Regions from separate parts of the Bradyrhizobium erythrophlei genome, predicted to be linked through region 1. Evidence: predicted binding sites of a transcription regulator. Region 1 holds the regulator's gene; each other region holds the start of a gene.
The links. The regulator PhoB, encoded in region 1, activates phosphate uptake and scavenging genes when phosphate is short. The targets are predictions, from matches to a motif close to TGTCATNNANCTGTCAT.
Positions count from the first base shown of each region.

Region 2: a site for PhoB is predicted at 2,486-2,502, ahead of BUA38_RS12735 (DUF2794 domain-containing protein). Genes of this name have one in related genera too.
Region 3: a site for PhoB is predicted at 2,229-2,245, ahead of BUA38_RS26930 (phospholipase C). Genes of this name have one in related genera too.
Region 4: a site for PhoB is predicted at 1,835-1,851, ahead of BUA38_RS23040 (acetoacetate decarboxylase). Genes of this name have one in related genera too.

Region 1 covers NZ_LT670849.1:2,300,742-2,304,952, forward strand. Annotated here, with positions in the region: gene BUA38_RS10810 (aspartate aminotransferase family protein) at 1-961, opposite strand, end outside; gene BUA38_RS10815 (GcrA family cell cycle regulator) at 1,433-1,942, shown strand; gene phoB (phosphate regulon transcriptional regulator PhoB) at 2,022-2,723, opposite strand; gene phoU (phosphate signaling complex protein PhoU) at 2,786-3,502, opposite strand; gene pstB (phosphate ABC transporter ATP-binding protein PstB) at 3,553-4,211, opposite strand, start outside.
Region 2 covers NZ_LT670849.1:2,767,445-2,771,655, forward strand. Annotated here, with positions in the region: gene BUA38_RS12720 (ABC transporter permease) at 1-396, shown strand, start outside; gene BUA38_RS12725 (Bax inhibitor-1/YccA family protein) at 642-1,433, shown strand; gene BUA38_RS12730 (GNAT family N-acetyltransferase) at 1,514-2,044, shown strand; gene BUA38_RS12735 (DUF2794 domain-containing protein) at 2,103-2,474, opposite strand; gene BUA38_RS12740 (DUF1223 domain-containing protein) at 2,921-3,688, opposite strand; gene acnA (aconitate hydratase AcnA) at 3,838-4,211, opposite strand, start outside.
Region 3 covers NZ_LT670849.1:5,652,143-5,656,353, reverse strand. Annotated here, with positions in the region: gene BUA38_RS26935 (phospholipase C) at 1-105, opposite strand, end outside; gene BUA38_RS26930 (phospholipase C) at 430-2,169, opposite strand; gene BUA38_RS26925 (phospholipase C) at 2,383-4,211, opposite strand, start outside.
Region 4 covers NZ_LT670849.1:4,847,994-4,852,204, forward strand. Annotated here, with positions in the region: gene BUA38_RS23035 (DUF21 domain-containing protein) at 1-782, opposite strand, end outside; gene BUA38_RS23040 (acetoacetate decarboxylase) at 843-1,616, opposite strand; gene BUA38_RS23045 (patatin-like phospholipase family protein) at 1,900-3,072, shown strand; gene BUA38_RS23050 (2OG-Fe(II) oxygenase) at 3,089-3,715, opposite strand; gene BUA38_RS23055 (glycosyltransferase family 4 protein) at 3,702-4,211, opposite strand, start outside.

The DNA.
Region 1 (4,211 bases):
AGCGATCGACCACGGAAGCAAGCTTCTGCTTCAACAGCAGCGACATCTTCTGCACATGGTCGAAGAAGCCTGGCGCGAGCATCACGTCGAGCACGGCATTCGCCGCGGCGACCGCCAAGGGATTGCCGCCGAAGGTCGAGCCGTGGGAGCCCGGCGCCATGCCGGACGCGGCTTCTGCCGACGCCAGCACCGCGCCGATCGGAAAGCCGCCGCCAAGCGCCTTGGCCAATGACATCACATCGGGCGCGACGCCGACACGCTTATAGGCAAAGAGTTCGCCGGTGCGTCCCATGCCGGTCTGAACTTCATCGAAGGCGAGCAGTATTCCGTGCTCGTCGCATAGCGCGCGCAGCGGCTTGATGAAGGCGGGCGATGCCGAACGCACGCCGCCTTCGCCCTGCACCAGTTCGATCAGGATGCCGGCGGTGTGCGGGCCGATCGCCTTCTTGACGGCTTCGAGATCGCCATGCGGCACCTGGTCGAAACCGTCGACCGGCGGGCCGAAGCCCTCGAGATATTTCGTCGTGCCGGTTGCGGCGAGCGTCGCCAACGTCCGGCCATGGAAAGCGCCTTCGAAGGTGACGATGCGATAGCGTTCGGGATGGCCCTTGGAGAAATGATAGTGGCGCACGAGCTTGATGACGCCCTCCATCGCCTCCGCGCCGGAATTGCAGAAGAAGACGTAGTCCGCAAAGCTCTGCTCGCAGAGCCGCGCGGCGAGACGCTCGCCATCGGGACTCCTGAACAGGTTCGACATGTGCCAGAGTTTCGTCGCCTGCTCCTGCAACGCGGCGACCAGGTGCGGGTGCGCGTGTCCGAGCGCGTTCACCGCGACGCCCGAGGTGAAATCGAGATAGCGCTCGCCGTTGGTTGCGTATAGCCAACAGCCCTCGCCGCGCTCGAAGGCGAGATCGACCCTGGCGAATACCGGAAGCAGATGCGACGTCGCGCTCTTGTTCATGGCTACACTTGCGTTAGAGGTGGCCGTTCTTTGCGCGCATTGGCGCGGTCGCAAGTTACGGCCAGACGTGGACGATCAGAGTGGCGACCAGCGGTCGAAACGGAACGTGCCGCCTTTTCGGGGCGGCACGTGGCAGGTATTTTAGGCCTGCCGCGAACTGTGTCAACGGATTGCCCGTAAAACTGCGGTCTCCGGCGCGCAACACAATCGTTAAAAACGGTGGAACATGTGGACGCACTTGCGTCGACTCTTGCGCCGGAGTCACGCCATATTGTAGCGTCTCAGACGTCGGATACGACATCTCGTGCGGTAGGTTCGGCTCCTCTAAGTCGTCAGTAGTTGAGTAACGTTCGGGCGCGCTCATTTCGCGCCCGGCGAGGGCTAAGGGATTCTGCCGGAAGGGATTTTTGAGACGATTGGCACCGCAGCGCTGCCCGCAACAGGCCGGCGCGACGCGAAGGAAAGAGTGCGATGACGGTATTGACATGGTCTGACGATCGCGTCGAACAACTGAAGAAGCTCTGGGAAGCGGGCCTCTCGGCGAGCCAGATCGCCGCCGAACTCGGAAATGTGACGCGGAATGCGGTAATCGGCAAAGTGCACCGGCTTGGGCTTTCCGGACGCGCCAAGAGCCCCTCTTCGGCCGCACCGCGCCCGCGCAAGGCGCGCCCCGCGCAACATATGATGCGGGTCTCGCGTCCGGTGTCGCGCGGCAACACGGCGCTCGCGCATGCTTTCGAGGTCGAACTCGAGCCGGATCCGATCGCCTATGACAATGTGGTGCCGATGAGCCAGCGGCTGTCGCTGCTTGAATTGAACGAGGCCACCTGTCACTGGCCGGTCGGCGATCCCTCGAGCCCGGAGTTCTTCTTCTGCGGCGGCAAAGCGCTGAACAGCCTGCCCTATTGCGCGCATCATTCGCGCATCGCCTATCAGCCGACCGGCGACCGGCGTCGTCAAGCGCCGAAGACGACGCGGTAATTGCAAGCTTCATCGAACGCGAAAAGAGCGCGCCTTGGGCGCGCTCTTTTTTATGACCGGGTCATACTCCGCGAAAGGCTTATTCGACCTTCGCGAAGCGATCGTCGAGCGCGTAGCCCGCGCCGCGCACGGTGCGGATCGGGTCCTGCTCGCGGCCCGGATTGAGCAGCTTGCGCAGGCGGCCGATATGCACGTCGACCGTGCGCTCGTCGATATAGATGTCGCGGCCCCAGACGCTGTCGAGCAGTTGCTCGCGTGAGAACACGCGGCCCGGATGCTCCAGGAAGAATTCGAGCAACCGGTATTCGGTCGGCCCGAGATCGACCGGACGGCCGGAGCGGGCGACACGGCGCTTCTCGCGATCCAATTCGATATCGCCATAGGTGAGCACGGTGGCGAGACGCTCCGGGCTTGCACGGCGCAACAGACCACGAACCCGCGCCAGCAATTCCGGAACCGAGAACGGCTTGACGATGTAATCGTCGGCGCCGGTCGCAAGTCCCCTCACCCGTTCGCTTTCCTCGCCGCGCGCGGTCAGCATGATGATCGGAAGCTGTTTGGTTTCGGGCCGGGCCCGCAAGCGGCGGCATAATTCGATGCCGGAGAGTCCCGGCAGCATCCAGTCCAGCACGATCAGATCGGGAACCCGCTCCTTCAGGCGGGTATCGGCGTCGTCGCCCCGTCCGACCGTTTCGACGTCATATCCTTCGGCGTCGAGGTTATAGCGCAACAGCGTTGTCAACGCTTCCTCGTCTTCCACCACCAGAATGCGTGCGCTCATGTGCTTAGCCTTCTTTCGTCTTTGAAATGTGAGCTAGGTGCGATTGCCCCGGACAGCAAAGATCAGGTTCCGGGCACGGTTGTAGCAAAGGTCGTCATGTCACCTTTCGGTCGTTTGTCGAGAATTTGCTGGCCCTCGATCATGTAAAACACGGTCTCGGCGATGTTGGTGGCATGGTCGCCGATCCGTTCAATGTTCTTGGCGCAGAACATCAGATGAATACAGAAGCTGATGTTGCGCGGGTCTTCCATCATGTAGGTGAGCAACTCGCGAAACAGCGAAGTACAGATCGCGTCGACTTCCTCGTCGTTCTTCCAGACGGTCATGGCCGCCGGCAGATCGTGCGCCGCGTAGGCATCCAGCACCGACTTCACCTGCGATTGCACAAGGTCGGTCATGTGCTCGAGCCCGCGGATCAGCTTCAAGGGCTGGAAATCGCTTTCCAGCGCCGCGACCCGCTTGCCCATGTTCTTGGCAAGGTCGCCGATCCGTTCGAGATCGATCGCAACCCGCATCGCGCCAACGATCTCGCGCAAATCCACCGCCATCGGCTGACGCCGGGCAATTGTCAGCACCGCGCGCTCTTCGATCAGACGCTGCAAGTTGTCGATCTCGGCGTCGGTCTCGACCACGCGGCGGCCGACCGCGACATCGCGGCGGATCAGCGCATCGACGGCATCCACGATCATGCGCTCGGCAAGACCGCCCATTTCGGCCACCAGCCGCGTCAATTCCTGAAGGTCGCTGTCGAACGCCTTGGCGGTATGTTCAGAGGCCATCCTGCTCTCCTTCGATCATGCCCGAACCACGCCGGGCCTGATCTTATTCCCTAGCCGAACCGGCCGGTGATGTAGTCCTGGGTTCGCCGGTCGTTCGGCGAGGTGAAAATCTTGTTGGTTTCGTCGAACTCGATCAATTCGCCCAAATACATGAAGGCTGTTTTGTCGGAGACGCGGGCCGCCTGCTGCATGTTGTGGGTAACAATGGCGATCGTGTAATTTTCGGCGAGTTCCTGGATCAGTTCCTCGACTTTCGCGGTCGAGATCGGGTCGAGCGCCGAGCACGGCTCGTCGAACAGGATCACCTCGGGACGCACCGCCACGGTGCGGGCGATGCAAAGCCGCTGCTGCTGGCCGCCGGACAGGCTCAGGCCCGAAGCATTGAGCTTGTCCTTCACCTCGTTCCACAGCGCGCCGCCGCGCAGCGCCCTTTCGACCCGGTCGTCCATTTCGGACCGCGAGATCTTCTCGTACAGGCGGATACCGAAGGCGATGTTCTCGTAGATCGTCATCGGAAACGGCGTCGGCTTCTGGAACACCATGCCGACCCGCGCCCGCAGCAAATTGAGATCAAGCTTGGGATCGAGAATGTTGGTCTGGTCGAGCATCAACTGGCCGGTGGCGCGCTGTCCCGGATAGAGGTCGTACATCCGGTTGAAAATCCGCAGCAAGGTCGACTTGCCGCAGCCGGACGGGCCGATGAACGCGG
Region 2 (4,211 bases), 470 kb from region 1:
GTTACCAATCTCGTGCTGGCCATCCGCGGCGCCAGCGCCATCACCCTGATTTCGGCCATTCTGGTGCTCGGCGGCGCGCTGGCGGCCGGCCATCGCCACCGGGTCTACGATGCCGTCATTCTCAAGACGCTGGGCGCGACGCGCGCGCGGCTGATTGGCGCCTACGCCCTCGAATATCTGCTGATCGGCTTTGCCACCGCGGTCTTCGGCGTGATCGCGGGCTCGATCGCGGCATGGCTGATCGTGACAAGGCTCATGACCCTAAGCTTCGTCTGGCAAGCGGGCAGTGCGGCCGGCGTCGTGGCATCCGCGCTCATCGTCACGGTCGGGCTGGGACTGGCTGGAACACTGCTCGCCCTCAATCAAAAGCCGGCGGCGGTGCTGAGAAACCTCTGAAGTCCCACATATAAAAATTGTATAAAAATCCGAGCCCCGCGCTGGACGGCTTGTCGCATGCGCTCGCGACATTCAGCCGCGCGTGGACGCTTGCAGCGAATGTGTTACTTTCCCAGATATCAGAACGAAGATCGGATACCGCTTGATGACGCAAAATTAATGTCAGCGAGCGGCGCTATCCGGGTTAATTTCAACTGGTGAGGCGAGAGCCTGACGCCTGCCAGACAACAAACAGGAATTCGACCATGTCGGACCTAGACCGCAACTATGCCTCCCCCTTCGGCCGGGCCGCCGGGCGCGCTGACGCCGCGACCGTCGACGCCGGTCTGCGCGCCTACATGCTGCGCATCTACAATTATATGAGCATCGGCCTCGCCATCACTGGCCTTGCCGCGCTCGGCGTCTACATGGCCGCCGTGACCACCGACCCGTCGGGCGCCGCGGCCAAGATCGGCAGCGCGTTCCTGACCCCGTTCGGCTACGCGATGTTCGTGAGCCCGCTGAAGTGGCTGTTCATCCTCGCGCCGCTCGCGATGGTGTTCGTGATCTCGGCCGGCATCAACCGCCTGGCGCCTTCGACCGCACAGCTGTTGTTCTGGGCGTTCTCGGCGCTGATGGGCATTTCGCTGTCGTCGATCTTCCTGGTGTACACGCACACCTCGATCGTGCGGGTGTTCTTCATCACCGCGGCGACGTTCGGCGCGCTCAGCCTCTACGGTTACACCACGCGACGTGACCTGACGGGGATGGGATCGTTCCTGATGATGGGCCTGTTCGGCATCATCATTGCGAGCCTGGTCAACCTCTTCCTCGCAAGCTCGATGCTGCAGTTCGTGGTTTCGGTGATTGGCGTGCTGGTGTTCGCAGGTCTCACCGCCTGGGATACCCAGCGGCTGAAGAACGACTACATCTACGGCTACGCCCGGGCGGGTGGTGATGTGGCGGAGCGCGCGGCGATTACCGGTGCCCTGTCGCTCTACCTGAACTTCATCAACCTGTTCACGCTGCTGTTGCAGCTGCTCGGCCAGCGCGAGTAACGGCTCGGCAATCAGATATGGAAGCCCCGGCCTCAGCGCCGGGGCTTTTCTTTTGGGCGCCACGAAAATAATCTTCCGCAATGCCGTCGCTCGAAATCAGGCCGACTAGCGTCGCCGACCTGCCCTCCATCACCGAGATCTACGAACACGCGGTTCGCGAGGGAACCGCGACCTTCGAACTTGTTCCGCCCGATCTTGCCGAGATGACCCGGCGCTTTCAGGCACTGGTCGACAGCGGCTTTCCCTATCTCGTCGCCGAACTGGACGGCGACGTGGCCGGCTACGCCTATGCGAGTTCCTATCGGCCGCGGCCGGCCTATCGTTTCACGGTGGAAAATTCGGTCTATCTGCGGCCCGCGATTCACCGCCGCGGCGTCGGCCGGCAATTGCTCGAACGGCTGATCGCCGAATGCGAGGCCCGCGGTTTCCGGCAGATGATCGCTGTAATCGGTGATTCGGCCAATGCGGCTTCGATCGGCGTCCACGCAGCTTGCGGCTTCCAGATGATTGGAACCCACCCCGGTGTCGGCCTCAAATTCGGCCGCTGGCTCGATACCGTGATGATGCAGCGGGAGCTTGGCGAAGGCGTGAAGACGGTTCCTACAACCTGAGGCCATCCTTCGAGACGCGGCCTGTCGGCCGCTCCTCAGGATGAGGGCTCTTTCCTGATCACACGACCGCCAACTTGCGGTCGATCACCAGCAACACGCGGTCGAGTTCATGGCCGCGGCGCAGGATCAGGCCGCTGGCGGAGATCACGCTGTACATGCCCTGCTTGCGCGCCAGCCGCGGATCCTTCTCGATCCGGTAGAGCGGAACTTCAGAGGCACGTCGGAAGATCGAGAACACGGCCCGCTCTCGCAGGAAATCGATGGCGTAATCGCGCCACTCGCCGTCGGCGACCATGCGCCCGTACAAATTCAGAATGCGATTGAGTTCGAGACGATTGAAAGTCACCCGATTTGACATAACGCCCGCAGCGCTCGGTCGCGCCACGGCGCGTGCCTCGCTTGGATCGGTGTCCTCCGAGATCAAACTCATGGCACATCTCCTGTCATTTACCCGACATGATTGCGCCGACCGCGCGCCGCTGCAAGAGCCGTATTCGCGCACCCCTGCCGGCGGCGGCACTCGGATCATGCGACTTTCGATGGAATCACGGCTTCCGAGGCCGTCACGGGATCGTTAGCTCAATCATAATACCGCCCCACTTCTGCCAACGGCATGCCGTGCTGGACTGCGACAAGAGGCGCCTACGTTGGCCCGGTCCTTTCGATACCGGATTCCTCAGCCCCCAGCCCCCCGGGGTCGTCGGGACCGGGTCTAACGCAGAGTATTGATCCGTGACTGGACCAACGAGAGTTGGTCCTTTTTCTTTTTCGGACAGATTTTCTGCTTCGGACGAAAAGCAAATTGAAATCTCCGCGAGGAACCCCGCGCAGTTCAAACTCCGAATGCTTTCCAGATTGGTTGTCGGGAGATCGCGCTTAGTGAAGCGCCGTATAGGCCGCGCCTAACATCGGACCCGGCCGATCGCGGCTTCCATCCTGGACGAACACGGCCGCCGCATCGATCCCTTCACGGGAGACATTTTCCAGCGGAACCGTCCAGCTACCGGCGCTGCCGTTCCAGTCGCCGACCTTCAACACGTTGCGAACCACGTTGTAATAGGTCACTTCACGGCCGCGATTTTCGCCACGACCGATCGAGATCGGCACCGCCTTGGAGATCGAGCAAATCCAGACCTCGCCGTGCGTTGCAAGCGGCGGCCTGTTCGAAGCTGCGACCGAGACCGTGATCTGCTTGCCATTCAGCTTCATCGACACCGGAACCGACATCACGCCGTCGCTCTCACGGGTGACTTCGATCGCACGTTCGATCTCGCCGCGATCGCTGCCGATGACGTGCGCCTCGCCATTGACGACGGCTTGCGGCGTATAGACGTCGCGGTCGCCGCGCATCAGCGAGTAAGCCTTCTGGCGCGCGGAGAAACGCGAGTCCGCCAGCGTGTCTTTCCAGCCGAGATAATCCCAGTAATCGATCGGCATGCTCAGCGCGATCACGCTCGGGTCCTTGGCGAGTTCGCCGATCACCTTGTCGGCGGGCGGGCAGGACGAGCAACCTTGCGACGTGAAAAGTTCGACCACCGCGCGGGGCTCCGCAGCCGCCGCCGGACGAATGATAGCCACGATGGCGCAGACGCCCAGGGCGCTCGACCATCGCGAAATCGAATTACAGGCCATCATCACTGTCATACCGGGACCGGGGAATCATTGTTGCCTCCATTCGCCGCTAGCATCTAACGGACCATAAAGCCAACGGCTTTCGTACGGGCAAGAGCAGTCTTTTTTAGGCTGCCCGCCCCCCGGTCGCCACTCACTTAGCGGTGAGCCCCCGATCACAATTACGCGGCAAGCTTACGCAGCACGTAGTGCAAAATGCCGCCATTTCGGTAGTAATCCAGCTCGTCCAGCGTATCGATCCGGCAAAGCAACGAGATACGTTGCAGTGCACCGTCGCTCGACACGATCTCGGCGGTTAACTTTTGGCGCGGTTTCAGGTCGCCCTGCAATCCGCGTATGGTTACTTTCTCGTCGCCCTTGAGCCCGATCGACTGCCACGAGGCGCCGTCCTCGAAGGTCAGCGGCAGCACGCCCATGCCGACCAGGTTGGAGCGATGGATGCGCTCGAAGCTCTGGCAGACCACCGCGCGAACACCGAGCAGGCGCGTGCCCTTTGCCGCCCAGTCGCGCGACGAGCCGTTGCCGTATTCGGCGC
Region 3 (4,211 bases), 3.4 Mb from region 1:
GTGATCAAACGAGCGGTTCTCGTTGAAGACGACCACGAGGTGCTTGATCGGGGTCTTGGTCCTGAGGGAATCCGCTGATGTCGCGGAGGTCTTGTTGTTGACCACGTCGTCGATCAGGCTGACCACCGGCGCGAGCTGGCTCGCGAGGCTGTTGCCGGCAACAGAGCCGGTTGACGTGACGGTGGCGGCGGCGGCGATCAGGGCAGCCGTCGATAGCAGGGCGGAGTTGAGCTTCAGCCTTTTCACTTTTTTTCCCTCGTGCCTCTCAAAACGATTTTGAGCCGTGCGGCAGAGACAGATAGGGAACGTCGGTGACAGCTATGTGTAGGTTTGACTGCAAAAGCGCTCGGTCGAACGCAGGACGACGCCGGCCAAAAAGGCCGGCGCCGCCAAACCGCACGATTGTGCGATTGACTGGAAGAGCTTAGCTCAGTTCTTGCTCGTGACCTTGGTGATCACAGTGCCTTCCATCGGATCGAGGATCAACTTTGTGGATTTCTTCTGCGAGAAGTCGAACATGTCGTTGATCGAACCGGTCGTGGCATCGAACGAGCCTTTGCCGAGACGCTTGCCGTTCAGCCAGTTGTCCTCGATGAATTGCGGGATCGAGGCCTGCGTGATCAACACGTGGCTGACATAGTTCTTCTTGGCGTAGGGCGAAATCACCAGGAACGGCTGGCGGGTGCCCGGACCGCAGCGGCCATCCACCGCCTGGCCGTTGACGCCGAGCGGCTTCGGCGTGACGCCCGGGGTACCGCAGTTACCAGAGCCGTCCAGCTGATCGACGTCGATCGGGGTCGTCGAAGTCCTGACGCTCGTCGTAGCCGCAGAGAACGAGCCATGGATCGGCGCGACGAACGCGTGGTCGTACCAGCCGTCGGAGTCGTCATAGGCGATGATGACCGCGGTGGAATCCCAATCTTCCTGCTCTTGAAGGAAGTTGATCAGGTTGACAACACCGGTCTGTTCATCGAGCGGATTGGAGTAACCGCCGTGACCGTCCTGGTAGGCCGGCAGTTTGATGAAGGATACCGCCGGGTAATTGCCGGAGCCGACCGCCTGGGTGAAGTCTTCCAGGTCATACGCATGATTGGCCGGGCCGTCATGTCCGATCTCCTTGAGAGACGCGGGACGGGCATGGGTCGGGTTGGCGGTCGACGCATAGTACTGGAACCAGGCGTGATGCGGGATGTAGTCGGCGGTGTTGCCGCTGAGGCCGGTCGTGGTGCGCCCGCAGCCCGAGGTGCCGTTGTTGTTCATGAGTTGCAGGTTGAAACCGCCCATGAAAGAGCCCCACGGAATTTTGGCCGCGTTGAGCAGATCGCCGATGTTCGGAGCGTTGATGGAGACCTGCGACGTCTTGCTCGAGCAGGTGTCACCAGTGGGATCGGTATCGTTGATCAGCGTCAAGCCGCCCTGGCCGTCTGGAATGGTGCTGGCAGTCAAGCCCGCCGGGACCACAGCGCCGTTGGTATTGCCACCAAACATGTTGAGCGCGCCGGGCGTCGACGGACCATAGTCGTCGGACCAGGAGTTGTCGCTCATCGCGTAGTTCTGGGCGTAGTTCCAGTAGGCGGTGACGGTGTTGCCATCGAAATAGCCCATCACGAGCGCCGCAGTGCCGAAGGCGCCAGCGCCGCCCTTGGTGCCGGTACCCACGTTCAGCGGGAACAGGTCCATCTTGCCGGCGTCATAGGCTTGCTGCTCGGGCGTGTACGCATGGCCCTGGTCGCCGCTGACAGCCTGCGAGCGATCCAGACGGAACGGGTTCGACTGGTTCGGGCTGTTGAGCACGTTCGTGAAGTTCGGGTTGTTGAACAGCAGCGCCTCGGTATCGATGTTATTGATGTCGCGCGGCGTGTTCTTGGCCGGCTCGAAAATCGGCTCACCTTCGACGTTCATGGCATTCGGATAAGTGCCGAAATAATGATCGAATGAAATGTTCTCGTTGAAAATGACCACGAGATGCTTGATCGGGGTCTTGGTCTTCAGCGAATTCGGATCGACTCCCGACGACTTCTTTGAGTTGTTCTCGACCGAATTGATCAGGTCCTGGACCGGCGCGAGCTGGTCGGCAAGTTTGTCACCGGCAACCGAACCGGTGGACGTGAAAGCAGCGGCGACTGCAATCAGCGCAGCCGACGACAGCAGAGCGGATTTCAGTTTCATATATTCTTTCTCCCCATTGCCTCTCAAAACAAATTTTGAGCCGTGCGGGGGAGACCGATAGAAAAGCTCAATGACATGTATGTGTAGGTTTCACGTCAAAACGCCTACGGCCCCGGCCGACTGACATGTCGACCAGGGTCTTTGAAGGTGGCGCCGGCGGTGAGGCCGGCGCCTATGACCGCACGATTGTGCGATTGAGTCTAATAACTTAGCTCAGTTGTTGACCTTCGATTTGCTGTCGACGGTGCCTGAGGTCGGATCGAGGATCAGCTTCACCGATTTTTTCTGTGTGAAGTCGAACATGTCCATGATCGAACCGGTCGTGGCGTCGAACGAGCCACCACCGAGACGCTCACCGTTGAGCCAGTTGTCCTCGATGAACTGGGTCACCGAAGCCTGCGTGATCTGCGTGTGGCTGACGTGGTTCTTCTGGGCGAAAGGCGAGATCACCAGGAAGGGGATACGGAAGCCGGGACCGCAACGTCCGGCGACCTGCTGGCCGCTGAGGCCGGTCGGCTCAGCGGTGCCGGGGACGCCGCAGTTGCCGGTGCCGTTCGCCGCATCGGCCGCCGAGAACGACGCACTCTTGATGGCCGGAGCAACGTGGTCGTACTGACCGTCCGAGTCATCGTAGGTGAAAATGACAGCGGTCGATTCCCAGTCCGGCTGCTCTTGCAGGAAATTGATCAGATTGACCAATCCCGCCTGTTCATCGAGCGCATTGGAGTTGCCAGGGTGACCGTCCTGGAACGCCGACTGCTTGATGAAGGATACGGCCGGGAAATTGCCCGAGCCGACGGCCGCAAAGAAGTCTTCGAGGTCGTAGGCGTGGTTGGCCGGGTCGACCTTGTTGGTACCCGGGACCACGGTGTGGCCGATCGCCTTGGGCGAGGTCGGACGGAGGTGGTTCGGGTTGGCCGTCGACTGGAAGTACTGGAACCAGATGTGGTGCTGAACGTAGTCAGAAACCGTCCTGCCAGTAACGGAGCTGATGTTGCTGCGACCGCCGGTCTGGCCGGGATTACCGAACTTGCAGCCTGTGCTGCCGTTTGCGTTGATGGTTTGCAGGTTGAAACCACCGACGAACGAACCCCACGGAATGTTAGCGGCGTTGAGCAGATCGCCAACGTTCTTGCTGGTCATCCCCACGGTCAGGTTGGTGGCGGGTCCAGAGCAGACGTCGAAGGTCGGATCGATGTCCTGGATCAACGTCAGGCTGCCATCGGGGCTCGGGACCGCATCGCCTTCAGCCAAAATGGCGGTGGTGAAAGCCGCCGACCCCACGGGAGGAACGGCCGTGCCATCAAAGAATTTCGCACCGGCCGGGGCCGTGAAAACCGCGCCATTGGTCTGGCCGGCCCACATGTTGAGCAAACCGGGGGTCGACGGACCGTAGGTGTCGGTATAGGCGTTGTCGCTCATCGCGAAGTTCTGGGCGTAGTTCCAGAGAGCCGTGACGGTGTTGCCGTCGAAATAGCCCATCACCTGGCCGGTGGTGCCGAACGCGCCAGCGCCGCCAGCGGACCCCTTGCCCACGTCGAGCGGGAAGAGATCGTTCTTGCCGCCGTCAAACGCCAGTTGCTCTTTGGTGTAGTTGTGGCTCTGGTCGGCCGAGTCCGCCTGTGTGCGATCAAGCCGGAACGGATTGACAGCGCCCGCGCCGTTGGTGGCGTTCAGGTTCGGATTGCTGTCGAGCAGCGCCGGGCTCGACAGCAGGTTGTTAGTGTCGCGCGGCGTATTCCTGGCGGGCTCGAAAACGGGCTCACCTTCCGGGTTGATCGCGTTCGGATACGTGCCGAAATAATGATCGAATGAACGGTTTTCGTCGAAGACGATGACCAGATGCTTGATCGGCGTCTTGGTCTTCAGTGAGTTCGGATTGGTGCCCCCCGCCTTCTTGGCGTTGGAGGTGACGTCGTTGACCAGGTTTTCAACAGCAGAGAGTTCGTTCGCGAGATTGCCGGCGATCGAACCTGACGTCGCAAAGGTAGCGGCGACGGCAATTGCCGCGGCGGAAGACAACAGAGCGGACTTTAGCTTCA
Region 4 (4,211 bases), 2.5 Mb from region 1:
CGCAGGAAGTGATGCGCATCGAGCACGAAGGCCGGCTCGCCGGTCGAGGAATCCGTGATGATTACCCACTTCATGCCGGAGGCATCGACCTGGCGCAGGAAGGGATCGTCGGGCGAGCGCGTGAATTCCGGCAGCACGCAGCGCTCGTTGGAAAGCGGAAGGCTGATGATGCTTTTGACGTCGACGAATTCGCCCTCGTCACAAACGGAAATGTCGTCGAGGTCGAGGAAGTTCTGCGCGCCAGTGGCTTCCAGCTTGCCGATCGTGCCTTCGCTCGTCGAATGGCGCGCCAGCATCGAGCGAAGATCGCGTTCCTTCATGTAGGCCGGGCCTTCCGGGCCGAGCCAGGTGTCCAGCAGCATCGCGGTCGGCTTGGCGAGCGGGTAGAGCAAGACGCGATAGAAATTCAGAAACGGGAGGAAGCGCGAGGTCATTTTCAGCGCGTTGCGCGAGAAATACGCCTGCGGAATGATTTCTCCCAGCATGGTAATGGCAAAAGCCGAGAAGAAGAACGCCGCAACGCCGTGCAGCACGGAATCCGACAGCAGCGTCAAGAGCACGTTGGTCGTGACATTGCCCCAAATCACGGTCGCCAGAACCTGGTTGGCGTTGTGTCGTAACTCCAAAACCTTGACGGCGTCCTTGTTGCCGCCATCGGCTTCGACCTGAAGCCGAAGCAGGCTGAGGCTGAAGACAGCAAGGTTGAGCCCGGCAAACAGCGCCGACTGGACGATGCATGCGAAGACGCCGAGCCAGGCGCCATATGTGCTGAACGCGGCCATGCTTGCCATCCCAATATTATTGACGCGACGACTGGTGGCGCCGTCGCGACCGCTGCCGCTTTACTCGGCTGCTTGGGCGACGGCGTCGACCTCTTTATTATAGTCGAACACCACGCGGCCGTAAGGCAAGGTGAGATCGGCGATGTAGTGGTGGGCGCCGATGACGCGGCGGACCGGGAAATCGGCGACCGGTGCGTTGACATGCGGAACCAGATGCAGCCGGCCAGGTCCGATCCACGATCCCTTCACGACGATGTCGGCAAGGTTGATCGCCACGAGCTGGCAGACTTCGGCGCGGCCGTCGACGCCAGGGATCAGCTTCAGATTGACCTGGGTCTTGGACAGCGTGGCGCGGGTCAGCGAGCCGTCGCTGGCCATCGCTTCGTGCTTGTAGCCCATGGTGCCCATGGCGACGAGCTGCCCGGCATATTCCAGCGTGCCGGTCAGCGTGTCCTTGACGATCTCGAGTTTCGGGTGCGCGTACTTCTTGGGAAAGCCCCAGATCTCGCGGCCGGCAACGATCGGCGGATCGTCGTCGAGATACATCTGCGAGACGAAGTTGACTTCCTCGCCGTTCAGCCGCGCCGGGATCACGAGACCGGACTCAGTGTAGCTGCCGAAGCCTGAGGAGTCCGGCATCTTGATCCATTCATAATGCACGATCGGCGTCTCGATCGGCTCCAGCGGCTCGGGCAGGCCGGCGCGGATCAGGTCGGGATCGGTTTCATAGCTGATCACGAGAAATTCGCGATCGATGAAACGGTAGGGGCCTGCGGGATAGCTCGGACCGGCCAGCGGCATGGACGGAAGCTTTAAGACGTCTGCCTTGCGCATCGAAAATCCCTTTGTCGTTTTGAAGCGGAGTCGTTTTGAAGCGGAGCCGTTTTGAAGCGGATTGCGTTTGAAACAAATTGACATCAGCCGACGCCGTCACGCGTGATCTTCGCAAGCAGGATCGGAATACCGAGACGAGATCGCTTTTTGCCGGACGGTAACCAAGCTGTTTGACGGCTGCATGAAGCACGGCGTGACGTGTGCCGGGAATGCGATCCTGTCACACCAGCGTCACTGCCTTTTTTCACTCTGCGTCCCAAACAAATGGCTGGGACCTGATGTCATGGATCAACTAGCAACCGATCAACGACTGCTTACAGATGCCGACAGCGCGCAGAAATGGCGCCCCGATGGTTGCCATCGCATCGCGCTGGTGTTGCAGGGCGGCGGCGCGCTCGGCGCCTACCAGGCCGGCGTGTATCAGGCGCTGCACGAAGCCGGCATGGAGCCGGACTGGGTGTGCGGCGTGTCGATCGGCGCGATCAATTCGGCGATCATCGCCGGCAATCCGCCGGAGCAGCGGCTGGAAAAGCTGCAAACCTTCTGGGACCGCATCACCGCGCGGAAAGTCTGGCACTACACGCCGGACGGCGACATCTATCGCAAGGCGCGTAACCTGACGAGCTCGTTCATGACCTCGACGCTCGGCCAGCCCGGCTTCTTCAAGCCGCACGAGGTCAATCCGTGGTTCAGCCCGGCCGGCGCGAAAACCGCCACCAGCTATTACGACACGACGCCGCTGCGCGAAACGCTGCTGGAGCTCGTCGATTTCGACCTCATCAACTCGCGCCCGATTCACTTCGCGGTCGGCGCGGTGAACGTGCTCACCGGCAACTTCCTCTATTTCGACAACAAGAAGGAAGTGATCGAGCCCGAACACGTGATGGCGAGCGGCGCGCTGCCGCCGGCGCTGCCGATGGTGCGCATTGGCACCGATCATTTCTGGGACGGCGGCATCGTGTCGAACACGCCGCTCCAGCATCTGCTCGATCAGGAAGACGGCAAGAACTCGCTGGTGTTCCAGGTCGACCTGTTCAGCGCGCGCGGGCAGTTGCCGCGCGACATCCATGAGGTCACGTCGCGCCACAAGGACATCGTCTATTCCTCGCGCACGCGCCACAACACGGACATCTACAGGCGCATGAACAACGTCAAGGCTTCGCTCTACAAGGCGCTGCTCAAGGTGCCGGAAGCGGAATTGACGGCGGAGGAACGCACCATGCGCGAAAAACTCGCGCATCTCTCCGGTATCACCATTCTGCAACTGATCTATCAGCAGAAGGCCTATGAGGGCGACTCGAAGGATTACGACTTCTCGGCGACCTCGATGCGCGAGCACTGGATGAGCGGGCTGGAAGATACGCGCCGGACCCTGAAGCGCCGCGACTGGCTCGCGATGCCGCCCGAGGGCATGGGCATCGTCGTCCACGACGTCCACCGTGAGCGGGATTACTGAAGTTCTGCTTCGATCTTTAGTGGGCGCCGAGTCCCATCAGGCGCTTGATCGCCGAGGAGAAGCCGTGGCGGCCTTGCTCGCGATCGACGACGGATTGATCGGTCACCCAGTTGAGCTGGACCGCGCGGCGCTTGCCTTCGAACGGGTGATGGCCGTGCCATGAATTGTCGGATCGCTTGAAGACCAGAAGCGTGCCGCCCGACGGCTCGACTTCGGCGGCGAAATTCTCGAGATCGGTGCCGTTGCGCAGGATGCGCAGGCGGCCGGTCGAACTCTCCCAGGACTCATCGTTCATGTAGAGCAGGACGGTGATGATCTTGGTCTTGGAGTCGGTGTGGATCTTGCCGTCGCGCGCCCGGCAGAAGCCGCGCACGGTATACATGGTCGGCCGGCCGGTCAGGTCGACGTCGAACTTTTCCTCGACCAGTTGACGGAACGGCGCGTCCAGCAGTTCGTCCATCAGCTTCTTGAAATGTCCGGAAATCTTCAGGCCCCCAGGCGGATGCGAGCCGGGGCCGGGCACTTCGGGATAATCGGACAGAACCTGATCCAGTTTTTCGCGCTCGACGAAATTCCGCACGATCACGTAGTCGAACGGATCGCGTTCGATTCGTGTGGCGCGCAGCGTGTCAAGTTTCAGCATGGTTCCTCCTGGCGAGGCCGGTCCCGGCCGCGTCTGGCTGGTCTTTTCGCGGCAAGCTAAGCGGCTTTTGCCCCTCGGTCCACAGCCGATCGTAGACGGCGCGGATGCCGCGCGCCTCGGCCGCGAGCGAAAAATTGGCCTGCACGAATTCGAGTGCGGCGCGGCCGGTCTCCTTGGTGGCTTGCGGATCGCGCAAGTAAGGTTCGATCGCAGCCGTGAGCGCATCGCCATCGCCGGCCGGCACGATCGCGCCGTTGACGCCGGGCTTGATCATGATGGGAAAGGAGCCGGCGTCCGAGGTGACGACTGCCGTTTCCGAAGCCATGGCCTCTAACGGGGTCAGGCCAAAACCCTCCTGGCGCGACGGCGCCACAAACAGCGTGAAGCGCCGGTACCACACCGCGATATCCTCGACGTCGCCCAGGAAGATGATCCTCTGCGTGAGGCCGGCGGCCGCAACCTTCGCCTTCAACTCGCGCTCGAAGGCGAGATTGTC